Regions from separate parts of the Colwellia sp. SU-HH00943 genome, predicted to be linked through region 3. Evidence: predicted binding sites of a transcription regulator. Region 3 holds the regulator's gene; each other region holds the start of a gene.
What was found. The regulator sigma-54, encoded in region 3, starts transcription at its own class of promoters, with help from an activator protein. The targets are predictions, from matches to a motif close to GTTGGCACGNNNNTNGNNT.
Positions count from the first base shown of each region.

Region 1: the regulator sigma-54 is predicted to act here: its motif matches at 2,011-2,029, upstream of AC27GZ_RS07770 (DUF1707 and DUF2154 domain-containing protein).
Region 2: the regulator sigma-54 is predicted to act here: its motif matches at 1,438-1,456, upstream of AC27GZ_RS15635 (PEP-CTERM sorting domain-containing protein).
Region 4: the regulator sigma-54 is predicted to act here: its motif matches at 2,503-2,521, upstream of AC27GZ_RS02220 (DUF2726 domain-containing protein).

Region 1 covers NZ_BAAJLW010000002.1:573,515-577,319, reverse strand. Annotated here, with positions in the region: gene AC27GZ_RS07785 (hypothetical protein) at 1-156, shown strand, start outside; gene AC27GZ_RS07780 (YajD family HNH nuclease) at 208-552, opposite strand; gene AC27GZ_RS07775 (acyl-CoA thioesterase) at 638-1,048, opposite strand; gene AC27GZ_RS07770 (DUF1707 and DUF2154 domain-containing protein) at 1,110-1,757, opposite strand; gene AC27GZ_RS07765 (sugar O-acetyltransferase) at 2,135-2,668, opposite strand; gene AC27GZ_RS07760 (tRNA-(ms[2]io[6]A)-hydroxylase) at 2,692-3,264, opposite strand; gene AC27GZ_RS07755 (sulfotransferase family protein) at 3,319-3,805, opposite strand, start outside.
Region 2 covers NZ_BAAJLW010000006.1:140,135-143,939, reverse strand. Annotated here, with positions in the region: gene AC27GZ_RS15645 (ThiF family adenylyltransferase) at 1-156, shown strand, start outside; gene AC27GZ_RS15640 (nitroreductase family protein) at 175-1,239, shown strand; gene AC27GZ_RS15635 (PEP-CTERM sorting domain-containing protein) at 1,514-2,257, shown strand; gene prsT (XrtA/PEP-CTERM system TPR-repeat protein PrsT) at 2,860-3,805, opposite strand, start outside.
Region 3 covers NZ_BAAJLW010000001.1:394,542-398,346, reverse strand. Annotated here, with positions in the region: gene rapZ (RNase adapter RapZ) at 1-343, opposite strand, end outside; gene ptsN (PTS IIA-like nitrogen regulatory protein PtsN) at 473-925, opposite strand; gene hpf (ribosome hibernation promoting factor) at 942-1,229, opposite strand; gene AC27GZ_RS01680 (RNA polymerase factor sigma-54) at 1,254-2,777, opposite strand; gene lptB (LPS export ABC transporter ATP-binding protein) at 2,862-3,587, opposite strand; gene lptA (lipopolysaccharide transport periplasmic protein LptA) at 3,607-3,805, opposite strand, start outside.
Region 4 covers NZ_BAAJLW010000001.1:514,392-518,196, forward strand. Annotated here, with positions in the region: gene AC27GZ_RS02205 (beta-ketoacyl synthase) at 1-299, opposite strand, end outside; gene AC27GZ_RS02210 (GlxA family transcriptional regulator) at 451-1,488, shown strand; gene AC27GZ_RS02215 (dUTP diphosphatase) at 1,730-2,377, shown strand; gene AC27GZ_RS02220 (DUF2726 domain-containing protein) at 2,595-3,245, shown strand; gene AC27GZ_RS02225 (M13 family metallopeptidase) at 3,339-3,805, opposite strand, start outside.

The sequences.
Region 1 (3,805 bases), on a different contig from region 3:
GACAACCATGCTTATGAAGTTGACACAAATGGCGATAAACAAGTTGTTAAAATATATTGTAATGAACAATTGATTGCCAAAAAACTCACGCAAAAAAAATCGATCCGCTATTTTGGTGTTAGTGGTTATCAAGAATATTTAACACCGGAAGTATAAGCGTTAATCCAACTTTGTATTTCTTTAACTTGGTATTTATTCGAGTTAGTTTTATTTTTTTAGCATTGATTTTAGATCAGCAAAAGGATTATACGTTGCCGTATCTTGGTTAGTATCCCCTGCTATAACTTCTGTTTGATAGTTTGCATGTTCAGTGTATTTGGCATGTTCATTATCGTGACAATAAATACAGAGCAATTCCCAATTACTGCCGTCGTTTGGATTGTTAGTATGATCATGGTCAATATGATGCACTGTTAGCTCTTTAATATTCGAGTACTCAAATTCACGGGCACATCGACCACATACCCAAGGAAAAAGTTTTAAAGCGCGATCACGATAACCTTGCTCTTTTTGTTTATAATTGGCACTGGTTCCGTAACGATCTGAAGACATAATAACAATGAATTAAAAAGGAATAATTGACATATTGTATGGGCATAGTCAACGCATAGCAATATTTCAAACGCTGCTTAAAAAACTAGAGATTTAATTTACTTGTTTCAATACCCGTTTGCTTTGATAGCGCCTCTAATGTTTTTCCATGTGGGATAGGCTTTCGAGTAACAGGATCAACTTGCACAAAAACAATATCATCGGCTAAACATATAGTTTTTTTAGTCACTTTATTTCGAACGAGACAGGTTACTGTGATTGAGGTAGTACCCACTTTTTTGGTGGCTAAGCCAAACTCAACGACATCCCCTTGCAATGCCGCAGATTCAAAGCTAATTTCACCAATATGTTTGGTTACTAAACAGTTGGTTTCTAGCTGGCAAATAGCATATATAGCGGCTTCTTCATCGATCCATTCTAGCGCACGGCCACCAAATAAAGCGTTAGCATAGTTTAAGTCATTAGGCATGACCAAACGACGTGAGAGAAAGCGCATAAACCACCTTTTCCGTTATTTAAAAAAACAAGATTATAGCGCTTAACCTAACTTACCTCTATCAGGAAAACATCTTTTTAAAGCTGTCAGCCATATCGACAAGCTTTTCTTTCAAAGTACGCTTAATTTCAATATCTAAGCCACTAAAAATAGAAAAGCCTTCAATAATAACCGTTGGGACATCTTGACTGAGGGTGTTATTCGCCGATACAGAGTTATCTATACTACCAAAAATGCAAAATGCTTTTGAAACGACATTAACGTTTTCAGGCACATAAATCGAGTCGCCACTAAACAAGCTAAAGATTTTTATACGTACGGTTTTTTGACAAAATTGTGCATGGGTCAAGTCAACCGTTGTACCGCTAAAAATACTGATATAACGTAATTCTTTAGGGAGTTTTAAAGCGCCGCCGCGTGTACTACCACTAAAAATGTTGATCATATAATCTAGCTCTTCAGTATCACCTGGTACAAAGTTTGGTGCTAAATCTTGTTTTTTATTTTCAACAAACGCTTTATCAACGGTTAGTGGTAAATCTTCAATAAGTGATACCAGTGATTTATTACACTGTAATTCCATAGCTTCATCTAAACGTCGTTCAAAAGCTTGGTAAGATAATTCACCATGACTATAATTCATGATTAATTGATCAATAACTTCACTGCGCACCGTTTCTGTTGGTCTATCTTCTAAAATCACTGGCATTATTATTCCTTGTTTTACACTTTTGTTGTTTATTTAACCTGAGATTTGCATAAGTAATGTGTTTCTAGCGGTTATTTTTACTGTCTTCTTCGTTAAATTTACTTGCAATAGACCAGCTATTCACGCGCAAATTTGCCTTGAATACAGCAAAAATTCCTCTCTAGAAATGCTAAATAATCATAAGCATTTGATTTAATAAGCTTTGCACTATCTCTTATACAAACCTCAGGTTATTTATTTATAAAGACTTTAAAAGCAATTACTAGGCCAAAACAATTATCCCTAAAATACAATAAGTTAAAGAAGAAATAAAATATCAATTGTCATATCTAGACTAGCTATTGGCAAAAATTACTAACTGTTGGCTAATTTAGCCTTTATAGCTTACGTATTTTCACCGCAGGATTACCGGCATAAAAAGCATTGGCATCTAACGATTTTGTGACAACACTACCCGCGCCAACCACACAGTTATCAGCAATGGTTACGTCAGAAAGAACAATCACACCGCCACCAAGCCAAACATTATTGCCAATAACAATATCCTCGGCAAAGTTTTCTTTTGCTAATCGCTCTGCTCCTTCCATGGCATGAGAAACCGCGAACATTTGAACATTTGGCCCAATAAAACAATCACAACCAATAGTGACTTTGCGGTTGGCTTCTTTAGGCGCATCAATAATAGTACAGTTAGCATTGATAAAGGTTCTATCACCAATGCTTAGCGTATCGCCGTAATCTATATGAAAGCCATACTCAATAAAAACGTCTTCGCCACATCGGTGAAATAAGGCTTTTAAACGCTTCAAATTTCCTTTACTAGGGCTACGAGAAAATTGCCGGCACAACTCATGTACGGACTTTCGTTGGCTGTTTAATTCTGTTGTTACACTAGTAAAGGGCGTTTTCATAAACTGAAAGTAAAAGCCTACACCTAGTGTAGTACAGCTTTAATAGGCAGGTTGGCACATATTTCAGCTTCTGCAATTAGAATTTCTTCTAAACGCTCATCCACCTCTTTTTTGTCAAAATATTCGTAGGCAAGCTCAACAAATAAGTTTTTATGCTTTTCTTCAGATTTAGCAATCGCTACATATAACTCTTTATCTTTTCCTTCTGGTAGAGCTTTAGAGACTAACCAGAACTTTTCATAACCTCGGGCCTCAATAACAGCAGCCACTAACAATCTATCCATTAAAAATAAATTAGTGCCATTTCTAAACAGAGCACGAATTTGCGAAATGTATGGATCTTTCTTATCTTGGCCTAAAGTAACATTACGCGCCGTTAATAATTTTAAAACCTGCTTAAAGTGAATTAACTCTTCAATAGCTAAATCAGTCATAGCGCGTACTAATTTGGTTTTATCTGGATAATGAGACAGCATAGACATAGCCATACCTGAAGCTTTTTTTTCAGCGGCGGCATGATCTTGCAAAAATCGAGGAAAGTCAGCTAAAACAGCATCAGTCCATGCTTGGGTAGTTTTATATTTCAATTCAAACATAAGTGATAATTCTAAGAGTAAATAATGGGGTGGATTTTACAGATCAAGTAGTCATTAATAAAGTGTCTTATCAATTCGACCTTTATTGGTTGACTCTATTTTCAAGACATTATTGATCGCTTGCCAAGCTTTTACCTTGCCACCGATATTAATTTTTTCAAAGTCTACTTTCTTAGCTTGTGAAGCGTCTATTCCTAGAAACGTTAATAATTGTTGATAGCTTTCAGGTTGACTGACATCTATGGTTAATAAATCCTCTGGCCGTGTTTTAAAATAATCAATCACCCCTAGTTGATGACGCTGATAACAATTAAGCAAAAATTTATCTTGATCAATATTTTCGGGGGTTAACGGTGAAAACACCTCGTTATAGCAGCGCTTTAAGTGCGGGTTAAAACCACCATCATTGCGTTGTAAATTAACAATCATACGTTGCAATAACTGTTTGATAGAAGGTAACCAGCTCGTAGCATCTCGTGTCAAATATATAAATTTACTGTTGGGAAAATGTTTATCAAGTGCTTGGTAATCACAAAATATT
Region 2 (3,805 bases), on a different contig from region 3:
TTTTTAAATCGTGGTGATGTCCTCAATGTTCCTTGGGGGCTTCACTTTGATGCCTATTGCAATAAATTCAAAAAAACTTGGCGTCCTGGTGGTAATAACAACCTAATACAAAAACTTGCTTTTGTTATTGGTAAAAAAAGAATGGGTATAACTTAAAGGCGAGTTAAATAAAATATGCTATCAGAAAAACAAAAACAGCGCTTAATTGACGCGGCAATTCTTGCGCCTTCTGCCGATAACAGCCAACCTTTCCAGTTCCATTGGCAAAATGATAACACGCTTGAACTGTGGATTGATCCTAAACGATCTGGCAAAGCGTCTGATAATAGGTTTGTGCTATCAGATATTGCACTAGGGGCAGTTATTGAAAATATCATCATTTGTGCTGAAAGCCTTCCTTTATCCACAAAAATAGATTATTTTCCTGATGAACAACATAATGAGTTACTTGTAGCCCACATATACTTTTTACCTTCATTAACACCTGCGAATGAGACAGAAGCGCTCGTGGATGAAATTCCTAAGCGTTGCACCGATAGACGCTTTCCATTTAAAGGGCCAATTAAATCAGATACATTAAGCCTACTGACTAATGCCGCTAAATATCATGAATGTAACTTATTAACTTTTACTAGTAAAAAAGCCATAAAAGCCGTATTACCCGTTATTCAGCAAGCTGAGACCATCCGTTTTAAGAGTAAAATTTTACATCAAGAATTATTTTCTACCGTACATTTTGATAATGAGAACTCAGAGGAAGGCATGCCTGTTTCTGTTCTTGCTATTGAAAAGCCAGCTCAGCCAATGTTCAAGCAAATGAAAAAATGGTCTGTAATGAACTTTATGAACAAGATTGGTGGTGCAGCAATGCTAGGGTTCCGCTCAGTACGTATACCAATTATTTTATCTCCTGCATTAGTATTAGTCACAATGAAGGATAAAGATCGCCAAAGTGTCATCAAAGCGGGCCGAGCAATACAAAGAGTATGGTTACAAGCTAGCCAGCAAGGATTATCAGTACAACCTTACGCAGCCCCAGGAATATTCTCGCTAGGTCATATTGCTTGCGAAGATGAATTAAAGCCTCAATTAAATACTATAGCCACTAAAATGAGTGATATAGTAAATAAAAGTGCTTCATCTAAAGAATATGGCTTAATGTTTTTACGTATCGGCTATAATGATAAACCGATAAAGCGCAGGAGTAACAGGCGAACAGCTGACACTTTTGTGAGATAATAAAGTTATATATTAAGTATTTTTTGTATTGCTTAATTTAGAACCTAGCAATCGCCCGATCCAAAAAGATCTTTCACGATCATTTCCAACCAAAAAAAGTGTCTGCTTTTTTTACACTCATTAGCAACCCCAAAATAGCACCGAAGCAAAACACTGTAAAAACATATAAAAAACAACAAATTAAAAAAAATATAAAATATTGGCATACCATCTGCTTATTACTGAGCACGGAAACCGAAAACTTAACAAATAGAATTACAATTGGAGAATTACAATGAATACATTTAAGAAAGGTTTATTAGCAGGTGCTGCAGCACTTACTTTAGCATTTTCAGCACAAGCATCTGAAATCAATGTTGGCGGTGTAGTTTGGGATCCTGAGAGTGTTGACTCTTATCCTTCATTACAAGATTTTGCTTCTCATGGTAATATCGTTGAAGTACCAGTAGCAGGTATTCCAGGTGAAATTTTAACAGGTTTTGGTATTTTTGATAAATTAAACAGCGATCCAGCTAATCCAAGTGATTTTTGTCCAGGTTGTGAATTAACTTTCACTTTTACTGCGGAACTTGTTGAATTTGTTGCTATTTCAGGAACTATTGGTGATATTGGTAACATTGGTACATTTGAATTTACTGATTTAAAAATTGATATTTGGGTAGATGATGACGCAGATTACGCTGCAACAAATGGTACTGCTGGAGATGGTGTTCTTTGGTTATCATTAGAATCAGATACTTTATTTGGTCTAGCTTCTGACTTAGGTACTGGTCAAGATGACGGTACTGGTTCTGCATTCCTAGACGTAGTAGGTGGTTTAGCTGCTGGTAACTTCGATACTAATTCATTAATAAATGGACATGATTTAAAACTTTCTTCATCATTCCAACCACGTGGTAACACAGGCCTTTTATCAGGTACTTTCGATTTAACTGGTGACTCTATTCCGGAGCCTTCTACAATCGCTTTACTAGGTTTAGGTTTATTAGGATTCGCAGCACGTAAGCGCAAAGCATAACATTAACTTATAAATGCTTATGTCTATGAGCATGGATAGCTAACTTGTTAAGTTTTAATAAAAAGCCACTTCATTTGAAGTGGCTTTTTTCTATGTGTAATCTGGCTCTCCCTAAATTTTTGTTGTCTGAACCTAAAAGAGTTTTACGCATTAAGAGATTGTTTATGATGATTTAAAAAAACCGCCGAAACTAAGTTAAGTTGACTGATGTCAGAAATTTATACACAAAGATAGCGTCATATATATTTTCAATAATACCGGCTAAATACCATAGTTAATTATGTAGCGATAACTAAATAGATTCATAGTAAGGAGAAGCTTGACTGTAACTAATGGTTATTCCCACCTGAAAATTAATAATGCATTTTATAACCACTTAGGCTCGCCCTTATTAAGCTTGTCAGGAAAGTGATAACAACCCAGTTTTCTTTGTTAAGGAATGACTATCACTGCATCAATGTAGCTTTTGCTAACTGCCATGTTACTGCGTTGAATTGCGTAAAAACTTTTTTATTTGGTAAAAATGTATGCTCAATACATAAAAAAACCTGTCATCCCTCTTTATCAGAATGACAGGTTTTTAATTTAGACAAATTGAAAGCTTACTGATTAAGCGCTGCTTTAGCCTTGGTTAAACTTAATTCAACCCCTTGATCTTTTGAGCCTCTATTTAAAGCTAACTCTAGAAGTTCAATTGCCTTTTCATACTGCTTGTTAGCTTCTAAAACAACACCATAACTTTCAATAATTGCTAAGCTATTAGGGGCCAAACTATACGCATGTGCTAAATTCTCTTGAGCTGAAGCAATATCGCCCACTTTATATTGGTTCCAAGCTAAGTTATTTAACACACCTACATTATCGGGTGATGCCTTACTAATAGCTAAATATTGTTTAATCTTCTTTTCCCGATCTTCAGCACTATAAAGCTGCGCTAACAATAAGCGTATTTTCAGGTTGTTAGTTTCAGCAACATAGGTTTCCATTATGTATTCGGCTTCACTTTGCTGCTGGTTAAATTTCAATGCCCTCGCTAAACTTATTAAATTCTCGTCAGTCGGACTTCCTTCAAAAGCAATCGATAAATGCTCTACTGCTTCAGGATAGTTTTTATCTGCTAAAGCGATATGCCCATGCACAAAATCTAATAAGTGATGATTGAAATTTTTACTTCTAGCAAATTGTAACGCTTCAGTAGCTGCATCAATATTGTTATCTTTCAGTTCATAATACGGTAATAATATAATTAGCCTATCATTATCCGGATAATGCTCTTTAATTGATTTTACAGTATCAAGCGCATCTGAATACCGATTAAGGGATTCAAGTGCCCCGATTTGCCTTAAATTAAGCGTGTAGTTATTTGGCGCTAGTTTTAATCCTGCGTTAAAAGCAACCTCTGCTTTATCTATTTTTTTAATTGATAAATAACTTTCACCTAAAATAGACCAATACGTCGCTGTTAATTGCTCTGAATCCGAGTAGCTTTCTAATACTGATATAGCCTCATTTACTTCATTGTTCAAACGTAAACTCTGCGCTAATGCA
Region 3 (3,805 bases):
CTTGATCTAAGGGGATATTTTCTTTGATTAATGGATGTAAACGACGTGTTTCGCTAAATCGACGGGTAAGGTCTATATCGTCAGCATCTAAGAAAAGGGTAGTTACATCAACAGCATTCGGTAAGTACTCGATTATTTCCGGTATATCTTTAGGATCATTGGGTAAGTTACGGACATCTAAGCTGACGGCAACATTCTCGTAATCATTGATAACAGTATGAGTTAAGGCAGGTAATAAGTTAATAGGAATATTATCTACGCAATAGTAGCCTAAATCTTCTAATACTCTTAAAGCAACAGATTTCCCTGATCCTGAACGGCCACTGACAATAATAAGTTTCATACTTGATATCTCGCGCTACAAGGCTAAAGCAGTGTCATTGACAGCTGTTATGATGGCTTGCATGCTTTGTTAAATAAGTTGTTATTTAGGTACTTTACATTATTATGCGGTTGTAAAATACGTTGCTTTTTAATGTGCTTGTTGAACTAGATTAAATAAAGCTTGTTTAGAAGTACACTTACGCGCTTGTTTCGCTACTTTTCGATCACTAAACAGTTTAGCTATGCTTTGTAAAGTTTCTAAATGTGCTTGAGTGCAATCTTGAGGTACAAATAAACAAATAAAAATATCGACAGGTTTATTATCTATTGCGTCAAACTCAATCGCTTTTTCAGTGGTTAGCATGACAGCAACTGCTTTATTTGAGTTTTGCAATTTTCCATGAGGTATCGCAATACCATTACCAATACCTGTACTGCCCATTTTTTCTCGGTTTAGTAAGCTATCTAATAGCGTACCTGTATCGGATTCACCTAATTTACTACTGGCAAGTTGGCAGAGAGTTTCGAGTATGCGTTTTTTGCTACTTGCTGGAACTGCACAGGCAGTGCAGTCCAGCGTTAAAATGTCTTGTAGGGTCATAGTACTTTGAATGGGGTTAATGGCTGGCAATTTTGCCTTTGTATTTAAGAATTTGGCGGTCTAATTTATCTACTAAGGTATCAATAGAGGCATACATCACTTCATTCACCGCTGAAGCATGCACTTCGCTACCATTTAGGTGAACCGTTGCTTCAGCTTTTTGGTCTAATTTTTCTACCGTTAGTACAACGTAAACATTGTTAATATGATCAAAATGTCGCTCTAATTTGGCAAATTTTGTGTCGACATAATCGCGTAAAGACGTGGTAATTTCTACATGGTGACCAGTAAGATTAATTTGCATATGCGTGATCCTTTTAAATGAGATTTACAATAAACTCTTACGTTGATTTGACGGCGGAATAGCTAATGATTCACGGTATTTAGCTATGGTTCGTCTTGCAACATTAATGCCCTGCTCAGCCAATAAATCGGCCATTTTACTATCACTTAGCGGTTTAGCAGGTGTTTCCGCTAAAATGAGCTTCTTAATCAAGGAACGAATTGCTGTTGAAGAGCATTCACCACCATTTTCAGTACTTACATGACTAGAAAAGAAATATTTTAGCTCAAAAATACCTCTTGGTGTGTGCATGTACTTTTGTGTTGTTACACGTGAAATGGTTGATTCATGCATGTCTACTGCTTCAGCTATATCATTTAATACCATTGGGCGCATGGCTTCGGCGCCATGTTCAAGAAAGCCTTGTTGGCGCTGAACAATACAATTTGACACTTTTAGTAGTGTATCATTTCGCGATTCTAAACTTTTTATAAACCATTTTGCTTCTTGAAGGTTTGAGCGAATGAACTGACCATCATCACTAGAAGACTTGGTGGTTTTAGTCATGGCTGCATATTGTTGGTTAATAGATAATTTAGGCGCTGTATCTGGGTTTAATTCTACAATCCAGCGTCCATTTTTCTTTTCTACGGAAACATCAGGAATAACGTACTGCTCATCCCCTTTTATTACCGCATCACCTGGGCGTGGATTCAGTGTTTGAATTAAGCGCATTACTTCGCGAAGTTGATTTTCTTTAAGCTTAGTTTTACGCATAAGCTGACGGTAATCTCGGTTACCCAGTAGGTCTATATGCTCTTCAATGATGTGTTTACTTTCTTTCAAATAAGGAGTGTCTTCATCAAATTGATTTAACTGGATGATTAAGCAGTCAGCAATGGAGCGAGCGGCAACACCGATTGGATCAAAGACGTTAATGCGCTTTAATACCGCTTCCACTTCGTCAAGCTCTAAATCTTCAATACCGACACTTTCTAAAATATCTTCGCAAGAAACGGTTAAATAGCCAGCATCATCTACCGCTTCAATAATGGCAATAGCAACTGCGCGGTCAGTATCCGTAAAGGGTGTTAATTCCATTTGCCAGAGTAAATGATCTTGAATAGAGTCTGTGGTTTCACCTTGATAGGTGTAATCTTCAGAAGGGCTTGAGATTGCACCTGTATTAGAGGTTCCAGCACTGTAACTCTCTTCCCAGGTGGTATCTATATTTAACTCTTCAGGAATATCATTTTGAGCCATTGCTTCGGTAGTACTTATTTCATCAATAGTGGCACTGGTGTCTTCACTACCTTCAGGGCTGGTTTGTTCTGTGCTATTTGTGCTAGCAGAAAAAGCTTCTTCTAACTGTTCATTACTGTTGTCGTTTTCTTCATTGCTATTACTCGGTGAATTTTCATTCACTTCAAGCAAAGGATTACTCTCAAGCACTTCTTGAATTTCTTGTTGAAGTTCCAACGTCGATAACTGCAGAAGCTTTATCGCTTGTTGCAGTTGCGGCGTCATGGTGAGTTGTTGTCCTATTCGGAGCTGCAGTGATGGACGCATTTAGTTCTGTTCTTATCCTGTTGTTGTTATTTTAGTAATACATTCACTATAAATTATAGCTTAATTTTTTTTGTATATTAGTAACTATAGCGTGAATTGTTCGCCGAGGTATACATCTCTGACCTTTTGATTTGCAAGTATTTGGTTTGCATCACCTTGAGCGATAATTTCACCGTGACTTACTATATAAGCATGCTCACAAACATCCAAGGTTTCTCTGACATTATGATCTGTGATTAAGATACCAATTCCTCGCTCTTTAAGATGAATGATAATCTTTTTAATGTCACCTACCGATATAGGATCAACACCGGCAAAAGGTTCATCCAGTAAAATAAATTGAGGATCAGCAGCCAGTGCTCTTGCTATTTCTACACGTCTTCTTTCGCCACCAGATAAGCTCATACCAAGGTTATCTTTGATATGACATATATTAAATTCTTCGAGTAAATGTTCCAGCTTTTCTTGCTTTTTCCCTTCATCAAGGTTTTTGCGAGTTTGCAAAATAGCCATAATATTTTCAGTGACGGTGAGTTTTCTAAAAATTGAGGCTTCTTGAGGTAAATAACCTATACCACGTCGTGCTCTTTCATGCATAGGAGCAAGTGTGACATCTTCATCACTTAAAATAATTTTACCGTCATCATTAGGAACTAAGCCAACAATCATGTAAAACGAGGTGGTTTTGCCGGCGCCATTGGGGCCTAATAAACCAACAATTTGCCCGGTATTCACATTGAGGCTTACACTTTTTACTACTTGCCGACCTTTATATGACTTAGATAAACCGTGAGCGCTAAGGGTAGCTATATCAGTGTTGTCAGTTGCATTAATCATTGTTGTCACTGTCTTTTTTACTGTCATTATTGGCGGCGTTATTTTTTTCTTGTTGAGCTTTAATTTGTGCAGGTTGTAAAATAGTGGTGACGGATTCATCACGACTACTTTCAGCTTCAAGCTTTTCATTTAAGGTGTTATAGGTGATTGTTTCACCAGTAACCATACTACCAGCCTGTTTCACTTTGGCA
Region 4 (3,805 bases), 120 kb from region 3:
TGCGTTGCATCAACATCAAAGTGATTTTTCTCTATTTTGCGAATTAAGGTCCCATCGAGTATTTGCTGGCCAAACTTTGCTTCAATGTCTTTGGCTGCAACAATATCACCATGTTGATCAACTAATTGACCCTCTTGCAAAGACACGAGTTTCATCAAACTTGCTAAACCGACAAAAGTTTCTTCACGCGCTTGTGCATTAATTTTATCAATAACAATACGGCGAAAACCTTGGTGAAATGAAGTGCGGCCAGCGGCATTAATACCACCCATACCGATAACAACAGGTAATGAAGTCATGCAAAAAACCCTAAATACAGTGTTACTAACGTAACAAAACAGTGAACAATAAATCTAATAAGGCCATTCTATAGCGAAGAAAACAAAAATAATAAGCCAAAACAGCCACAAAATATGCCATAATAGCCAAAAATAGTTATTTATATCACTTATGGCAAAAGATAAAAGCGAAGAAGCTCAATCCCAGCAATTGCGTGTAGGATTAATTATTTATCAACATGTATTAGCGACAGGATTAACCCTGCCGTTAGAAATGTTATTAGCAGGTGAAGCATTCGCACGCCGTTACGAAAGATCGGCCATCAGGCTAAACACGCAATTTATCAGTCAAAATAACAAAACGGTTACCTCTCGTGCTGGCTTACATTTTTTACCTGATATCACCTTAGATAATTTTGATGATTCTGAGCATGACTTACCTGACATTATTTTGGTGCCAAGCTTATGGCGAAACCCTAGGCCGGTACTGAAGAAGCATACTAAGCTTATCAAGTGGTTAAAGCATTGTTGGCAACAAGGATCAACCTTATTGGCTGTTGGTACTGGCGTTTGTTTTTTAGCAGAATCGGGCTTACTTGATAACCACAGCGCCACAACGCATTGGCATTATGTTGAACAATTCAAGCGAGACTATCCAAAAGTTGAGCTCAAACCTGACTTTTTCATCACACAATCTGAGCGAATTTACTGCGCTGCCAGTTTAAATGCTTTGGCTGATATTATCGTCCACATCATTAGCCAAACATATGGCCGAGCCGCAGCACAAAATGTTGAACGTAATTTCTCTCATGAAATAAGAAAACCTTATGAAGAACAACGTTACTTAGAAGGTGCTGTAGACAGGCATCCTGATGAGCTTATTGCCCAAATTCAATTTTGGCTACGCACTAATTTAAACAGTGATATCAGCTTAGCTGAATTAGCCGAGCAGTTTGGTTTAAGTCAGCGTTCCTTTAGTCGCCGCTTTAAAGTTGCCACAGGTATTCGTGCTACTGAATATTGGCAACAACTTAGAATAGAAGCGGCAAAAGATTTATTAGCATCAAGTAATCTATCAATACAAGAGATATCTGATCATGTAGGCTACCAAGATCAGGGACATTTAACGCGTTTATTTAAAAAAAGCTTATCTTTAACACCAAAAGATTATCGCGCTATGGTACGTAAAAAACTCTTTAGTCAAGCATAAGTTCAAAAGTTATGATCAATACCTGCAATCATTACCTACAAACAAGGCCTTGCTTTTCTTTGCATAGCATCTTTTTAATACTCGCAGAATGAGTAACTTTTTATTTCAATTAGTCTAACAACTCGCTTTAAAAACTGACGTTAAAAATAAACGATAAAAAATGACTAAATGCTTGTTAGTTCTCTACAGCTACGGCAAAATAACCGTGATCGAAATAAACAATCAGAGACCAGAGACAATAATGAGCGAACAACTTTCTACAGCCCTATCTATTGCCGAAAAGCAAATTAATCAAATGTTAACTATGCAAGATGCAATGAATTCTCGAGTCAGTGAAACATGGCGAGATAATGGTTACGAGTGGTATCGCGCTATTTGGGTAGAATGTGCTGAGATGCTTGATCACCATGGCTGGAAATGGTGGAAACATCAAGAAATTGATGTTGCTCAAGTACAACTTGAACTAGTTGATATTTTTCACTTTGGTTTAAGTTTACGCTTAATGACAGGTGACAATGTTGAGAGCATTTCTCGTGGCTTAGCCAAAGAATTACATCAAGGTACCGCTGAAGATGATTTTAAAATTGCTTTGGAGAATTTAGCGTCTGCTGCTGTTACTAATAAAGCCTTTGATGCTAAAGCGCTAGCTGATTGCATGTCTTTAATGGGTATGGATTTAAACGAATTATTCCGTCAGTATGTTGGTAAAAACACCTTAAATTTCTTCCGTCAAGATCATGGCTATAAAGATGGTAGTTATATTAAAGTATGGCATGGCAAAGAAGATAACGAAGTATTAGCTGACTTAGTAACTCGCCTAGACGCCTCTGCTGACGACTTTCAGCAACAGCTTTATAATGCTTTAGAAGCAGAATACCCAAGCGCTTAATCATCATTGGTTTAAGTTAGTTTACGTGGTGATAACTGCTCTATAGTACTAAAATCACCACGTTGTGCTTAGCTAATCACATTTTTTATCTTTCTATTTTTATCACTACAAGCCTCCTTGCTTTCTTTGGCACAAATTCTGCTTATTCAACAATAAGTCGACGTTTTACTTCCACAATCGAATAAAGCGTCAAGAATTTGAATCGTCGGAGATGCTTATGGAACTTATTTTATTTGCTTTAATCAGCCTAATTGTCATTGTTGGTGTTTTAGCAAGCCGTTTAAATGACAACAGTTTTCCTTTTCCTTTTGACAGTAAACAGTCAGTTTTTACGCCCGCTGAAAAAAACTTTCAAAACTTAGTTGAGCAAGCTATGGGAAATAAATACCGCATTATCAACCGTGTTAAATTAGCCGATATTGTCACTATTCGACAAGGTGTTTCTAGCCGAGCCAGCCAAAGTGCGGCTACGAATGCCGAAGGGAAGTATTTAGACTTTGTCATTTGTGATCGCAACTCGATGAAACTATTAGGGGCGATTGATTTAGTTGATACCCAAGGTAGAGGCTATAAAATCAAAAAAGATTGGTTTGTCAGTGGCGCACTTGAAGCAGCAGCAATTCCACATCTACGTATCAAAGTAAAAGCAAACTATACGTTAGACGAGATTCGCGCTTGTATTCACTCTAGATTACTGGGTAACCGCTCTCCTCTACCTAAAGTTAAAGGAAAGGTTATTCCTGCCCCACTGGTAAAAGCCAGACCAAAAAGTGTTGGCGCTTTAACACCTGCAGCCGCTCAAGCAGAGTTAGCTCAGCAAATGCCGCCACAACTTTCGGGTCAAAATATCGCAGCACTACCGCATTAATAGCCTGATATTTTACTGACAACCAATAGTTAATAAAAAACCAGCAAAATTGCTGGTTTTTTTATGGCTTAAATAGCAAGTTTTTAAATTCAATTACCAGATTTTAACACGCTCTTCTTCAGGTAAATATAAAGCATCACCTTCTTTAATATCAAACAAGGTATAAAATTCAGGTATATTTCTTACTACCCCATTCACTCTAAATTTTGCCGGTGAGTGAGGATCTGTTTTTACTTGAACTCTTAACGCTTCATCACGCATTATTTTTTGCCATGATTTACCCCAAGACAAAAGTACTCTTTGCTCACCCGTAAAGCCATCCATCGATGGAGATTCTTCCCCCGATAAAGATTTTTTATAAGCCGCTAGCGCGATACTTAAACCACCTAAATCACCAATATTTTCACCTAAAGTAAAAGTACCATTAACATGCAAATCATCAAAAACTTGGAAGCTATCATACTGAGCAACTAATCGATTAGTTCTTTGCTTAAATTTTTCTTTATCTTCGTCTGTCCACCAATTACGTAAAACACCATCGCCATCAAAAGTAGCGCCAC